Linked DNA regions of Saccharobesus litoralis. The protein of the gene in region 2 interacts with the protein of the main gene of each other region in a pairwise test. Links are inferred from orthologs where the notes say so. Each region holds a gene or a part of one and is shown on either strand. Other genes may lie near its edges.

Region 1 (6,156 bases), 2.6 Mb from region 2 along the record:
TATCTACGATATGATCGAAACTATAATCTTGCACAGGCTTTTATTAAGGTTGAAATGTTTATTATTAAAAAATTAGTGGCTAGCTTTATTATGCCACTGCCGTTAGCTATTTTACTGATTTTAGCGGCCTCTTTGTTATTTATTCTAACCAAACGTAAAAAACTAGCGATAAGCCTAAATTTAGCAGGTTTAATTTTACTGATGGTTACGACTATGCCCTTTTTGACTAACGGGCTTCTACAAACCTTAGAGTCGCGGCACATGTATACACTAGATACTGAATACATGAGTGACATCACCACTCGCCCTAATGCCATTATAGTATTGGGTTGTGGCCATAAAAATATTGAACCTATGCCAATCACCAGTCAACTGGCACATTGCTCATTAGCGAGAACAGTCGAAGGCGTTCGTTTAGCATTAAAATATCCTGAATTAGATTTAATATTTACCGGCTATTCCGGTAATCACCCTATAAGTAATGCCAAAATGAATAGTGAACTGGCTTTACAACTCGGCATAAAACCGTCACGCATACATGTATTTGAATCCCCAAAAGACACAGCCGAGGAAGCCCGTGTTATTAAGCAACACTTTGACAATTCAGACTTTATTTTAGTCACTGAGGCGAGTCACATGGCCCGCTCAGTTAACGAATTCAAGCAAGCTGGATTACGTGTGATACCCAATCCAACCCGCCACTTATACACTGATCTTGACAACTATTATTGGTATCAGCTTAAGCCTAGTGCGTTTTGGCTTGAACAATCAGAGCGGCTTATATACGAACACTTAGGTTTGATTTACCAAAAAATAAAATACTAGCGTTACACTAAGCTGCGCTAAATCAAAAACAGATTAGCCTATTTAACTGAAATTCAGGTAAAATTCCTATACATAAGCAGCTATCTCTTTAGCTTAACCAAAACAATGAATTTGAGAAAACATGCAAGATATCGTTAATGAAACGAACTGCCTAGAAGGCAAAGTGATATTGGTAACCGGCGCAGGTGCAGGCATAGGTAAAGCCGCCGCTTTTGCCTATGCCCAACATGGTGCTGAGGTTATCCTGCTTGGCAAAACAACGAAAAAATTAGAACAAACTTACGACGAGATAGAAAAAGCTGGTTATAAACAACCAGCCATTATTCCACTCGATTTAAAAGGCGCCACTGAGCAAAACTACATTGATATGGCCAACACCATCATCTCACAATTTGGTCGACTCGATGGCTTGCTACATAACGCTAGCGCGTTAGGTGGAATTATGCCAATTGATCAGTATCCGCTGGATATGTGGAATGAAGTCATGCAAGTCAACGTAACCAGCCAATTTATGATGACCAAAGCGCTTATTCCTGCCTTAAAGTTAGCTGAAAAGCCTTCTGTTATTTTCACTAGCTCTAGTGTGGGTCGCAAAGGAAGAGCCTATTGGGGTGCCTATTCTGTATCTAAATTTGCTACTGAAGGTATGATGCAAGTTTTTGCAGATGAGTTTGAATTTCATCCAATTAAATTTAATTCAATCAACCCAGGCGCTACCGCAACACGTATGCGAGCTAAGGCTTATCCAGCAGAAGATCCAAATACATTAAAACAACCCGCCGATTTGATGCCATTATACGTACAGCTCATGTCTGATGTTTATACTAAAACTACACAAGCGTTAGATGCACAACCTAAATAAATCTCGTTAATAAATTAAAAAGGCCTGCTAATTATCTAAACTAGCAGGCCTTGTAAAATTTAGCGTTTGCGCCAATATTGCCATAGCAATTATCGTATTGCTTGCTTGATCCGATCTCGATAACTTCGACTCACTTTCAACTCTTTTTCGTTGTGTAACACTACGTAATAGTCGCCATTTTCATGAGTGTAGAGTTTGACAACTTGATGAATGTTAATCATGGCAGAACGATGAATACGGATAAAAAGATTAGGATCCAATTCGGCTTCTAACTCTTTCATCGTTTTACGCATGATATGGGTTTTTTCACCTTCGTGAACACACATATAATCGCCAGCAGCGTCGATCCACACAACATCACGCAATTTAACCCGCGTTATCTCACCACCATCTTTAATGGCAATTACGTCTGAATATTTACGAGTTTTAAGTGGGACACCTTCGGCAAGTTGCTTTAAGATTTCATCACTATTTTCACCCGTAACTTCTGACACTAACCGCACCAAATTGGCTTTTTGCTGCGCGTCATTCTGTTGTTCAATATAGCCACGAACTTTATCCATGGTTTCCTTTAATCGTTCGTCATCTAGCGGCTTTAACAAATAATCTAATGCGTGTACTTCAAACGCCTTTAACGCATAGTGATCAAACGCCGTGACAAATACGACTAAAGGCAAAGGTTGGTCTAACTCTTCTAGCTTTTGCAATAATTCAAAACCATTAATTTCAGGCATTTGAATATCCAAAAACATTAAGTCGGGTTCAAACTCTTTTACGGCAGCTAAGGCCTCAATCCCATTAGCGCATTCAGCTTGTAAATCAATATCTGAAAATGCTTGTAAGCGTATACTCAATCCTTTTCGAGCTAATGGTTCATCATCTACGAGTATCGTTTTTATTGTTTTCATTTTTTATCCTTAGGCCACTTCAAACGGGATGCGAATATTAACTTTAATCCCTGTTGGTAAATTGTTGGCTATTTCAAACGCATGGTTTTGGTCATAAAGAGATTGGAGGCGGTCACGAATATTCGGGATACCTACTCCACCTTCACGGACCAATTTACCGTCTTTAACATCGGCCCCTGGGCCGTTATCGCTAATTTCGAGTAACAAATCGGCTCCAAAGCGTCGCGCTTTTATATCGATCGTCCCACCGTTAACCATTTTAGAGATAGCATACTTAATTGAGTTTTCGATTAAAGGTTGCAGCAATAGGCTAGGTACCAATGCTGCACAGCACTCGTCTTCTATATCCCATTGAACTTTAAGACGATCTTCAAATCTAACTTTTTCAATATCCAAATACAGTTTTAAGGCTTTTATTTCTTGAGAAAGTTCAACTTTTTTAATTGGGTCGCTATCTAGCGAATAGCGCAAAAAGTCACTCAAGCGCGTTACCATGTTATTGGCAGTTTTATTTTCTTCGATAAGTACTAAGGTGGATATTGCATTTAACGTATTAAACAAAAAATGGGGATTTAACTGATAGCGCAGCATTTTAAGTTGTGCCTGATGAGCCATCGTATTGGCTTGTAAGGCTTTTTGCCGCTCATGTTGCAACAACTGATAATATTTAATACCAAAGTACAAGCCTGACCAACACAATACATTGTAAAACGACCATGTTGCGTTACTAAAATAATGGATCCATACATCCGGCCGGTAACCGTACTTATATATTTCCCAATACCAAAAGTTTTTAACCACGGCCCATATAAGACCGACAAAATAAGAGCTGGCTAAAATAGTTAACACAATACGCCAAGGGTTGGCGTTCCATACGCGGCGAAATACATAACGCAAAGGTAAGGTTAAAAACCAGCCGGCACCCGCACTCAGTACGATCACCACCCAGAAAATATCCCGCATCTCATGTAACAATGAGCCTAGGTAATGAACTAAACAGTAACCAACCCAGCCCGCTGTTTGCAAAAACCAAAACAGGTTTTCTCGGTCGTCAAAAAAAGCATGACACTTTTTTTTGCAAATCAAACTATATTCTCAATTAATTTTTCGCGATTAAAGGCGCTACTCTACCTTAGCTAAAGCCTTAATACTCGGCTTTCAGTCAAAAAATCTTGGTTATTCATCTCAATATGTTAACCCCAGTTTCAGCAAAATCTTTTTACACACCCATGCAGGTCCGACCAACAAGAAAAAAATATCACGTAAAAAAGCCGGTTTTTTCCCTTCAAGTTTATGCCCATAAAACTGCGCAATCCACGCTAACACAAAAACAGCTCCCCATATTTGAATTAAGTACAATTGAAACTGCATAGAGTATAAAAGATGGCATATAATGGGGGGCAACGAAGCGCAAAGCATTAATGCAAAAATGGCTAAAGAGTGTCGAACATACCAAATCAAACCCAATACAAGAGCAAACCAAACCGGTGTTATCACCTTTATGCTAAACAAACTGGCAAAATGTAATTCTGGGATAGACCATTGAATTTCAGCCAATAGCCCAATGATTGACATGTAAATTAACGGCACAGCTAGGTTATGAATCATTCGATTAGTCGGGTGAAGATGACTTTCTTCATATTCATCTAACAAAATATCAAGTTTTCTCTGCATTTTTTCGTCATAATAACTAGATTAAAACCAGTTACTTAAGGTTAAGCCTAAAATGGGATTTCCGCATTTTAAAATCACACTACCTCAACCCAATAATCACTATTTTTTCGTTGAGCTAACTGTCGAGACATCTTCTCAAGCAAAAAGTTTATTGTCATTGCCCAGTTGGATCCCGGGCAGTTACATGGTTAGAGACTTTTGTAAAAACATTGTCGATATAAGTTTTAGCGACTTAAATGACCAGCCACTAGGTTTTAAACGGCTTGATAAACAAACTTGGCTTGTCGACAATAATCATCAAGGGTATCGCGTAAATTACCGCGTCTATGCCTACGACACCTCAGTACGAACCGCCTACCTTGATGGACAACGCGGTTTTTTCAACGGCACAAGCCTATTCCTAAAAGTAGAAGAGTTTGCCGATAACGAGCAGTATGTCACGATAAGCCAGCCTGAGTGCAAGCCCAATTGGCAACTTGCAACAGGCTTAAGCCGTTTATCAGGAAAATCATGGGACTTTGGGCAATTTAAAGCGCTAAATTACTTAGAGCTACTGGATTACCCAGTAGAAATGGCTGATTTTTCGACTGTCACTTTTCATGTGTCGGGGATCCCACACCATGTTGTCATATCTGGGCGGCACAACGCTGATTTAGATAGAATAGCTAACGATCTCACGCCGATTTGCCAACATCACATTGACTATTTTGCAGATACTTGTCCTGTTGATGAGTACTGGTTTATGGTTAACGTTGTTGGTGATGGATTTGGCGGTTTAGAACATTTAAATTCAACTGCTTTACTTTGCAGTCGCAATACGTTGCCGACCAATGCAACGCCTAGTGGCGAAATAAGCGAAAATTACCAAACTTTTCTTAGCCTATGCAGCCACGAATACTTTCATACGTGGAATGTAAAACGTTTAAAACCACTAGAATTTGTGGATCCCAACCTAGGTTCTGAAACCTATAGCAAGCAATTATGGTTTTATGAGGGCATTACCTCATATGTTGATGATTGGTCTTTAAATCAGGTTGAACTCATTTCGGCCAATCAATATTTATCAACCATATCCAAAGCAATACAGCGGCTTCTTAACGCGCCGGGGCGTTTTAAGCAAAGTGTGGCTGACTCCAGTTTTGACGCTTGGACTAAGTTTTATAAACAAGATGAAAACGCCCGCAATGCCATTGTAAGCTACTATATAAAAGGCTTTGTTATTGCATTATGCCTTGATTTACACATTCGGCGTGAAACGCAACAGCAATGTAACTTGCAAGCGATCATGCAAGCTTATTGGCAAGACTATAAAAACGGAAAAAGCGGCACCCAATATTCAGACTTTATTGATAAAGTTAAAAGCGTAGCAGGGTTAGATATAGAACCCCTTTGGCTAGAATGGGTTGAGGGCACCAAGGATTTGCCTATTAACGAATATTTACAGCACTTTGGTATAGACTATATCTGGCAAGCTGATCCGACTAGCACATATATAGACTTAGGTATTAACTGGCAATCTAAACAAGACAAGTTGTTTGTGCAATCTGTGTTAGATGATAGTCCACTTGTTGCAGCAGGATTAAGTGCCCAAGATGAACTAGTGGCTGTAGCTGGTCTAAAAGTGACTGATGAAAAACAGTTAAACGAATTACTCAATATCTACGTTGAGCAAAATATTTCCCTGCACGTTTTTCGTCGAGACGAACTCATTGAGTTAAATTTTGTGGTGCCAAATACGCGCCAACACAAACTAGAACTGAAAATAAATAACAATGAAGCGGCTGAAAAGTGGTTAAAACGCGTATCGGTGAATAACTAAAAGTTAGTCGTTAGACCGAGCCGAACTTGACAGTCGAGCGGCATTTTTTAAACTCCGTACCAGCTAAA
Region 2 (6,208 bases):
ATCGATTAAGCTTGGCTGAAAACAAGCTGCGTTGATTGGCCAACATCGCTCGGTAGTTTATTAAGCCTTGTTGATACTGGCGTTTGGCTAACAAGGCGGATTTTTCAGCATTAAGGTAAGACTGCTCGTTAAGCGCAATTTCTTGTTGCGTTAACAAGCGCTGTGCTAACGCATTATGTACCTCGACAAAAGCATGGTATGTCACTCGTCCATAATTATTTTGCGCTTTAATAAACTCTAAACGCGCTTGCTCAACTTTAGCTTTGCGCTTGCCTGCATCAAAAAGAGGTGCAAATAAGTTGAGTTTTAATTGCCAAGATACATCACCAAGCGCAATTAATTTGCCTAAATCGTCACTCGATTCATTTACATTGGCGGTCAAACTAAAGCTAGGGAAACGCTCTTTATAGGCAATAGCGACGGCCGCTTGTTGCTTTAAAATAGTCAACCAAGCTAAATGGATATCCGCGCGCTGACTAAGCAACTCAGCTGGTAGCACTTGTGGCAGTTCAGGTGGTTGCTCAAGTAAAAGCTCAGGCAGAGCTTGCGGGCCGTTAGTCGGTAACAAAGCATGGATTGGATGGTGAGCAGGTAAACCAAACAATAGAGGCAATTCACGTTGCAGCTGTTTAACCCGTTTTTCAGTTTGTAGCACTTGGCTGCTAATTGCCTGCAAACTTGTACGGGCGTTATACACATCTAATAAATTGGTTAGCCCAGCTTGATAACGCAGTTCTATGCTCGACAACTGCTTTGCTAGATTTTTTTTTCTTAATTGCCCTAACGCTAATATTTGCTGATTTTGTTGCAACGAAAAAAGGGTTTTGAGTAACTTAACAACCTGAGCAAAATGTTGCTGGCGATAGGCAATAACTTTGCTTTGCCAGTCAATAACACTTTGTCGACTTTGCTCAGACAATTTACCCCAGATATCAAGCGGTAACCCTGATGATAAGCCAAGGTCATATTGTTTAACTCCATCATTTTTAGCCGCAAGGCCAAAAGAAGCATTCAGTGAAGGGAAAAAGCTCGCATCTTGAATATCAATGGCGAACTCAGCTTGCTGAATGGCTGCTAATCGATTAGATAAGTCCTGCTGCTGATTAACCCCAGTTAATACAAAGTTCGCCGACTCAGCTCCAATTAATTGCGACAACCAAGGTAAATGCTTTAGCTGGTAACTATTGTTTAACCTTGCTTGTTCCGTGGTCAAACTTGCTTGGGTTAACTCACTGCGTTGCTGCCAATCGGCTGGCACCGACAATTTATCATGTACCGTAATTGGCGGCTTATGACTGCAGGCTAACAATAGCAACAGCGTTAAAAAACCAATATAACGTTTTAATAAATAGATAATCCCAGCCAAGCCAATACCTCAGTTTAATTTCTGGCCGACAACGTAACTAGCCGTACATTAAGGCTAGTTCATTTTTTGGGAAAACCTCAAAAAAAGCTTATAAATTCATTGCGATAGCAAAACCATTATCAATAGACTTTAGTTATAAAAGTTAGGGAATAAAATTGCGAAAACTAAAAGGAAGCTTATAAACCCATTGCAATAGCAAAACCATTATCAATAGACTTTAGTTATAAAAGTTAGGGAATAAATTGAGGAAAACTAAAAGAAAGGAAATTAAGGTTGTATAAATTAAGCGCTGCAGTACAAAAAGTGAACCTAATCAAAATATTCCAATAACACCACTTTAAGACTGCAGCTGTTCAAAGCATTATTGGCGCTAAATACCACCGATGCGCTCGGCAAATACTTTATAGCGCTCAACATCTTCTTTTTTAAATAAAGGCTTACCTTCACCATCTTTATCTGAAGCGACTAACAAGCTTTCTCGCTCCAAACGCTCTACACGGATCTCTTGAATTCCTAGAAACTCAGCTACTTCTGATACACTCATCAGGCTCATATTCGTCCCCATTTGTTATTTTATTAAAGGAATAATTCTCAATTAAAGACCAAAAAGCGCAACATGAAAAGAACTTGTCGCAAAAAACCAACAAAAAGATAACAATTTTTAGATAGCAAAGCGAAACTTGCAGGCACTGAATTTAAATTTTAGCTAAGGAAGTCAATGATAAAAGAAAAATGAGAAAAGGGATTTGAAAAAGAAACGCAACTATTGAGCATCTCAAACTACGGACTTCTGCTTATTTATATAGTCAAAGCGATCAGGTTTTAGGGGCAGGTTTCTAGTTCCAGACGAAACCTAAGTACCTACATCCATGTAGGCAAAGCCGTCAAGCTTCGAATCCCCATGAGCATATGCTCTATTATGTGATTGGGGAGTGTAAGCGCTGACAATGAACCATAAGGCCTGAGCGAGAAGACTATAATTTACAACACAATTAGCCTTATTATAGGTGAATTAGGTTGTATTATTGGCGAGACTTGGTTTGTGAGCTCCCTACTTTTGCTTATTTTGTTCTTTTAGTAATTAGGTTTGCAGGCTCTGCAAGCATAAATGCTCGCCTACCAAACTTGATATTTTTAAATGGTTATTTTCGACAAAAGTCGGTTGATTATTTACCGTATTCAACGTTAGCAAATGTATTACGCTGAATAATTACAAAAAAACAGTAATGCTTGCTGGCCCAATAAGCCCAGCAAGCAACATACTAAATATAGTCAAAGCGATCAGGTTTTAGGGGCAGGTTTCTAGTTCCAGACGAAACCTAAGTACCTACATCCATGTAGGCAAAGCCGTCAAGCTTCGAGACCCCATGAGCATATGCTCTACTATGTGATTGGGGCGAGTAAGCGCTGACAATGAACCATAAGGCCTGAGCGAGAAGACTATAGTAAGATTAGTCGCGGATTTGACCATCCCCTTGCACAACAAACTTTTCAGTCGTCAAGCTTTCTAACCCCATAGGTCCATAGGCATGTAACTTAGACGTTGAAATACCAATTTCAGCCCCTAAACCTAATTGACCACCATCAGAAAAGCGACTAGACGCATTCACCATGACAACAGCTGAGTTAACTCGGCGGGTAAATTCGTTAGCTTTAGCATAGTTTTGGGTACAGATAACTTCCGTATGGCCCGAGCTGTAAACTTCTAAATGACTAATCGCCGCATCAAAGTCATCAACTACGCGTACTGCAATTTCTAAGGCTAAATACTCTGCATCCCAATCAGCTTCGGTTGCCGCTTCAGCGCCCTCAAAATAGCCAATACTTTGTTCACAAGCATGAATTTTTACATTTTTTTCAGCTAGGGCTTTCGCCGCTAATGGTAAAAACTGCTCGGCAATGGCTTTGTCGACTAATAAGGTTTCCAATGCGTTACATACGCCGGTACGCTGCGTTTTACCATTGAGCAGCAGCTCTAACGCCATATTAGTATCAGCCGTGCTATCAACATATAAATGACAAACGCCTTTAAAATGCTGAATAACCGGAATACGACTATTCTCTGTCACAAAGCGGATCAAACCTTCACCGCCACGAGGGATAATTAAATCGACATCATCGGATAACGTCATTAATTCATTCATTACAGCGCGATCAGGATCTGGCACGACACAAATCGCATTAGGATCGATATTTTGTTCTTCTAACGCTTCATGCAAACACTTAGCGATAACTAAGTTTGAAAACAAAGCTTCTTTACCACCACGCAATAGCGCAACATTACCTGATTTTAAACAAAGCGCGGCGGCTTCTGCTGTTACATTAGGACGCGATTCATAAATCATGGCAATAACGCCTAATGGAATGCGCATTTTACCTACGCGAATACCATTAGGACGAATATTAACGTTAGAGATCCGCCCCACTGGATCAGGCAACTGTGCCACTTCGCGTAGTGCGCCTGCTAAATCTTCAATACGAGCTGGCGTTAAGCGCAAACGATCTATCATGGCATCAGTCAGGCCATTATCTTTACCTGCGATTAAGTCTTTTTCGTTTTCCGCTAAAATCAGCTCAGTGCGCTCAATCAGCTTCTGCGCCATGGCTTCTAGCGCATCATTCTTTTGTTGCTGATTTAAATTAGCCACACTGAAAGAGGCTTTACGCGCTGCTTTTGCCATTTCGGCAATTGAAAAACTCATATTTTAATCCTGTTCCTATCGCTGGTTGATAAACCAACATTTTATTTAACTCTGCTCAGTAACTAAAGTGCATCGGTCACTATAAAACCACTAAGTCATCGCGATGGATCACCACATCACTTGGGCAATAACCTAAAATATCAATTATTTTATGGCTTTGCTGGCCTTTTATTTGCTGCAATTCATTGCTGTGGTACTGACCTATACCTTTGGCAATGAGTTTACCATCAAGGCTAACGATTTCTAAGGCGTCGCCTTTATGGAAATCACCTGTTACCGCTGTCACACCAATACTCAATAATGATGCGCCCTTTTTCTGTAACGCCGACTGTGCACCAGCATCAACTACAATTTGTCCCTTGCTTTTTAGGCCATGCTGTAACCAATGTTTACGGGCTTTTTTCGGTGACGCTTGGCGCTTAAATAACGTGCCGGTATCAACCTCGGCAAGTAGATCATCAAATACTCGGCTTTTCGTACCATTCACAATCAGTGTGTTTATGCCTTCAACCGTTGCTTTTTCAGCCGCTTCTATTTTAGTGCGCATACCACCCGTAGCCAGTTTGTTTGATGTGCCGCCGGCTAGGCTATAGATGCTTTCATCGACTTTCTCAACGACGGGAATTAAAGTTGCATCAGGGTTAGAGCGCGGGTCTTTGTTAAACAAACCATCAATGTCACTGCAAATCATGAGCATGTCAGCACTAGACACGAGCGCCACTAATGCGCCCAAATTATCATTGTCGCCGACTTTTAATTCTTTGGTAGTTACCGAGTCGTTCTCGTTTACGATTGGTAAAATGCCATTGTCTAACAAAGTGCGGATGGTATTTTGTATATTGAGGTAGCGTTCGCGATCAGCCAGATCGCCGTGGGTCACCAAAATTTGCGCACAAGGAAAATCAAAAAAGCGCTGCCAATTGGCCATCATTAGCGTTTGACCAACGGCGGCCATGGCTTGTTTCTCGGCCAACAATGGTGTGTCGCCATGCGCTATCAAACTACGGCCGGCCGCCACGCTACCACTTGAAACTAAAATAACTTCTTTGCCTTGTTGACGACACTCTGAAATATAACGCGCAATTGGCAACAGGTACTGGCCACTACAGCCATCACCATTGGGTGAAATTAATGCACTACCTACTTTTATGACGGCTCTATGCCAATCTACCGAAGCCATAACAGAATGTTCCAAATACCTAATAACGCCAAAGGGCGGTAATTATATAGGTTGCTACCATATTTTCACTCTATTTTCTGGCGCTATATACATACCATCACCGGCTTTAACGTCAAAAGCTTGATAAAACTCTGGGATATTAGGCACGATGCCTTTAACTCGATATTCGCTTGGCGAATGCGGATCGGTAACTAAACGACGACGTAACTCAGGTTCACGGTATAAACGACGCCAAATTTGCCCCCAGCCCATAAAGAAACGTTGCGTGCCACTAAAGCCATCAATTTCAGGTGCCGGCTTACCATTCAACGAGAGCAGATAAGCTTTTAATGCGACGGTTAAACCACCTAGATCACCAATATTTTCACCTAAGGTGAGTTTGCCATTAACTCTAACATCTCGAAATGGCTTATAGCCGTTAAACTGTTCGACTAAAGTTCTGCCTCTGGCTTGAAATTCGTTTAGGTCGTTTTGGCTCCACCAATTTTGTAAATTACCATCACCATTATATTTGGCACCTTGATCATCAAATCCATGACCGATTTCATGACCGATAACCGCGCCAATCGCCCCATAGTTAACTGCGTCTTCAGCTTCTAAATTAAAAAATGGCGGTTGCAATATGGCGGCTGGAAACACGATTTCGTTATTAACGGGATTAAAATAAGCGTTAACGGTTTGCGGTGTCATAAACCATTCGCTGCGATCGACAGGCTTACCTATGCGTGACACGTATTCTTGGGTTAGCCATTGGTTGTAACGCACAAAGTTACCGACTAAATCATCGGCTTTAATGGTTAAATTGGAGTAGTCTTTCCATTTATCCGGGTAGCCAATCTTCGGGGTGAATTTGCTTAATTTAAGCTTGGCCGCCTGCTTAGTGGCTGGTGACATCCAAGCTAGATTATCAATCGACGAATCAAATGCTTGGATTAGATTAGCCACTAACTCTTGCATTCT

The links.
Region 1: the proteins of C2869_RS09465 (region 2) and C2869_RS00375 interact in binary tests that used the Escherichia coli proteins (3 or more experiments, as listed by UniProt). The link is inferred for Saccharobesus litoralis from one-to-one orthologs.

The regions. Positions count from the first base shown.
Region 1 is NZ_CP026604.1:87,148-93,303, reverse strand. What follows is about bases 687-3,604. They hold C2869_RS00375 (LytR/AlgR family response regulator transcription factor), read right to left. Parts: upstream 2,596-3,604; coding sequence 1,777-2,595; downstream 687-1,776. Other genes in these bases: C2869_RS00370 (sensor histidine kinase), read right to left, coding at 2,605-3,604; C2869_RS00380 (YciK family oxidoreductase), read left to right, coding at 947-1,687; C2869_RS00385 (ElyC/SanA/YdcF family protein), read left to right, coding at 687-825. In the rest of the region: C2869_RS00390 (methyltransferase domain-containing protein), read right to left, coding at 1-34; more of C2869_RS00385, read left to right, coding at 55-686; more of C2869_RS00370, read right to left, coding at 3,605-3,681; C2869_RS00365 (Mpo1 family 2-hydroxy fatty acid dioxygenase), read right to left, coding at 3,781-4,269; C2869_RS00360 (M61 family metallopeptidase), read left to right, coding at 4,322-6,088. UniProt on the Escherichia coli protein: Member of the two-component regulatory system BtsS/BtsR, which is part of a nutrient-sensing regulatory network composed of BtsS/BtsR, the low-affinity pyruvate signaling system YpdA/YpdB and their respective target proteins, BtsT and YhjX.
Region 2 is NZ_CP026604.1:2,688,040-2,694,247, reverse strand. What follows is about bases 1,944-4,913. They hold C2869_RS09465 (glutamate-5-semialdehyde dehydrogenase), read right to left. Parts: upstream 4,069-4,913; coding sequence 2,818-4,068; downstream 1,944-2,817. Other genes in these bases: proB (glutamate 5-kinase), read right to left, coding at 4,148-4,913. Outside these bases: C2869_RS09475 (TolC family protein), read right to left, coding at 1-1,366; C2869_RS09470 (helix-turn-helix domain-containing protein), read right to left, coding at 1,737-1,919; more of proB, read right to left, coding at 4,914-5,248; C2869_RS09455 (M13 family metallopeptidase), read right to left, coding at 5,303-6,208. UniProt on the Escherichia coli protein: Catalyzes the NADPH-dependent reduction of L-glutamate 5-phosphate into L-glutamate 5-semialdehyde and phosphate. The product spontaneously undergoes cyclization to form 1-pyrroline-5-carboxylate.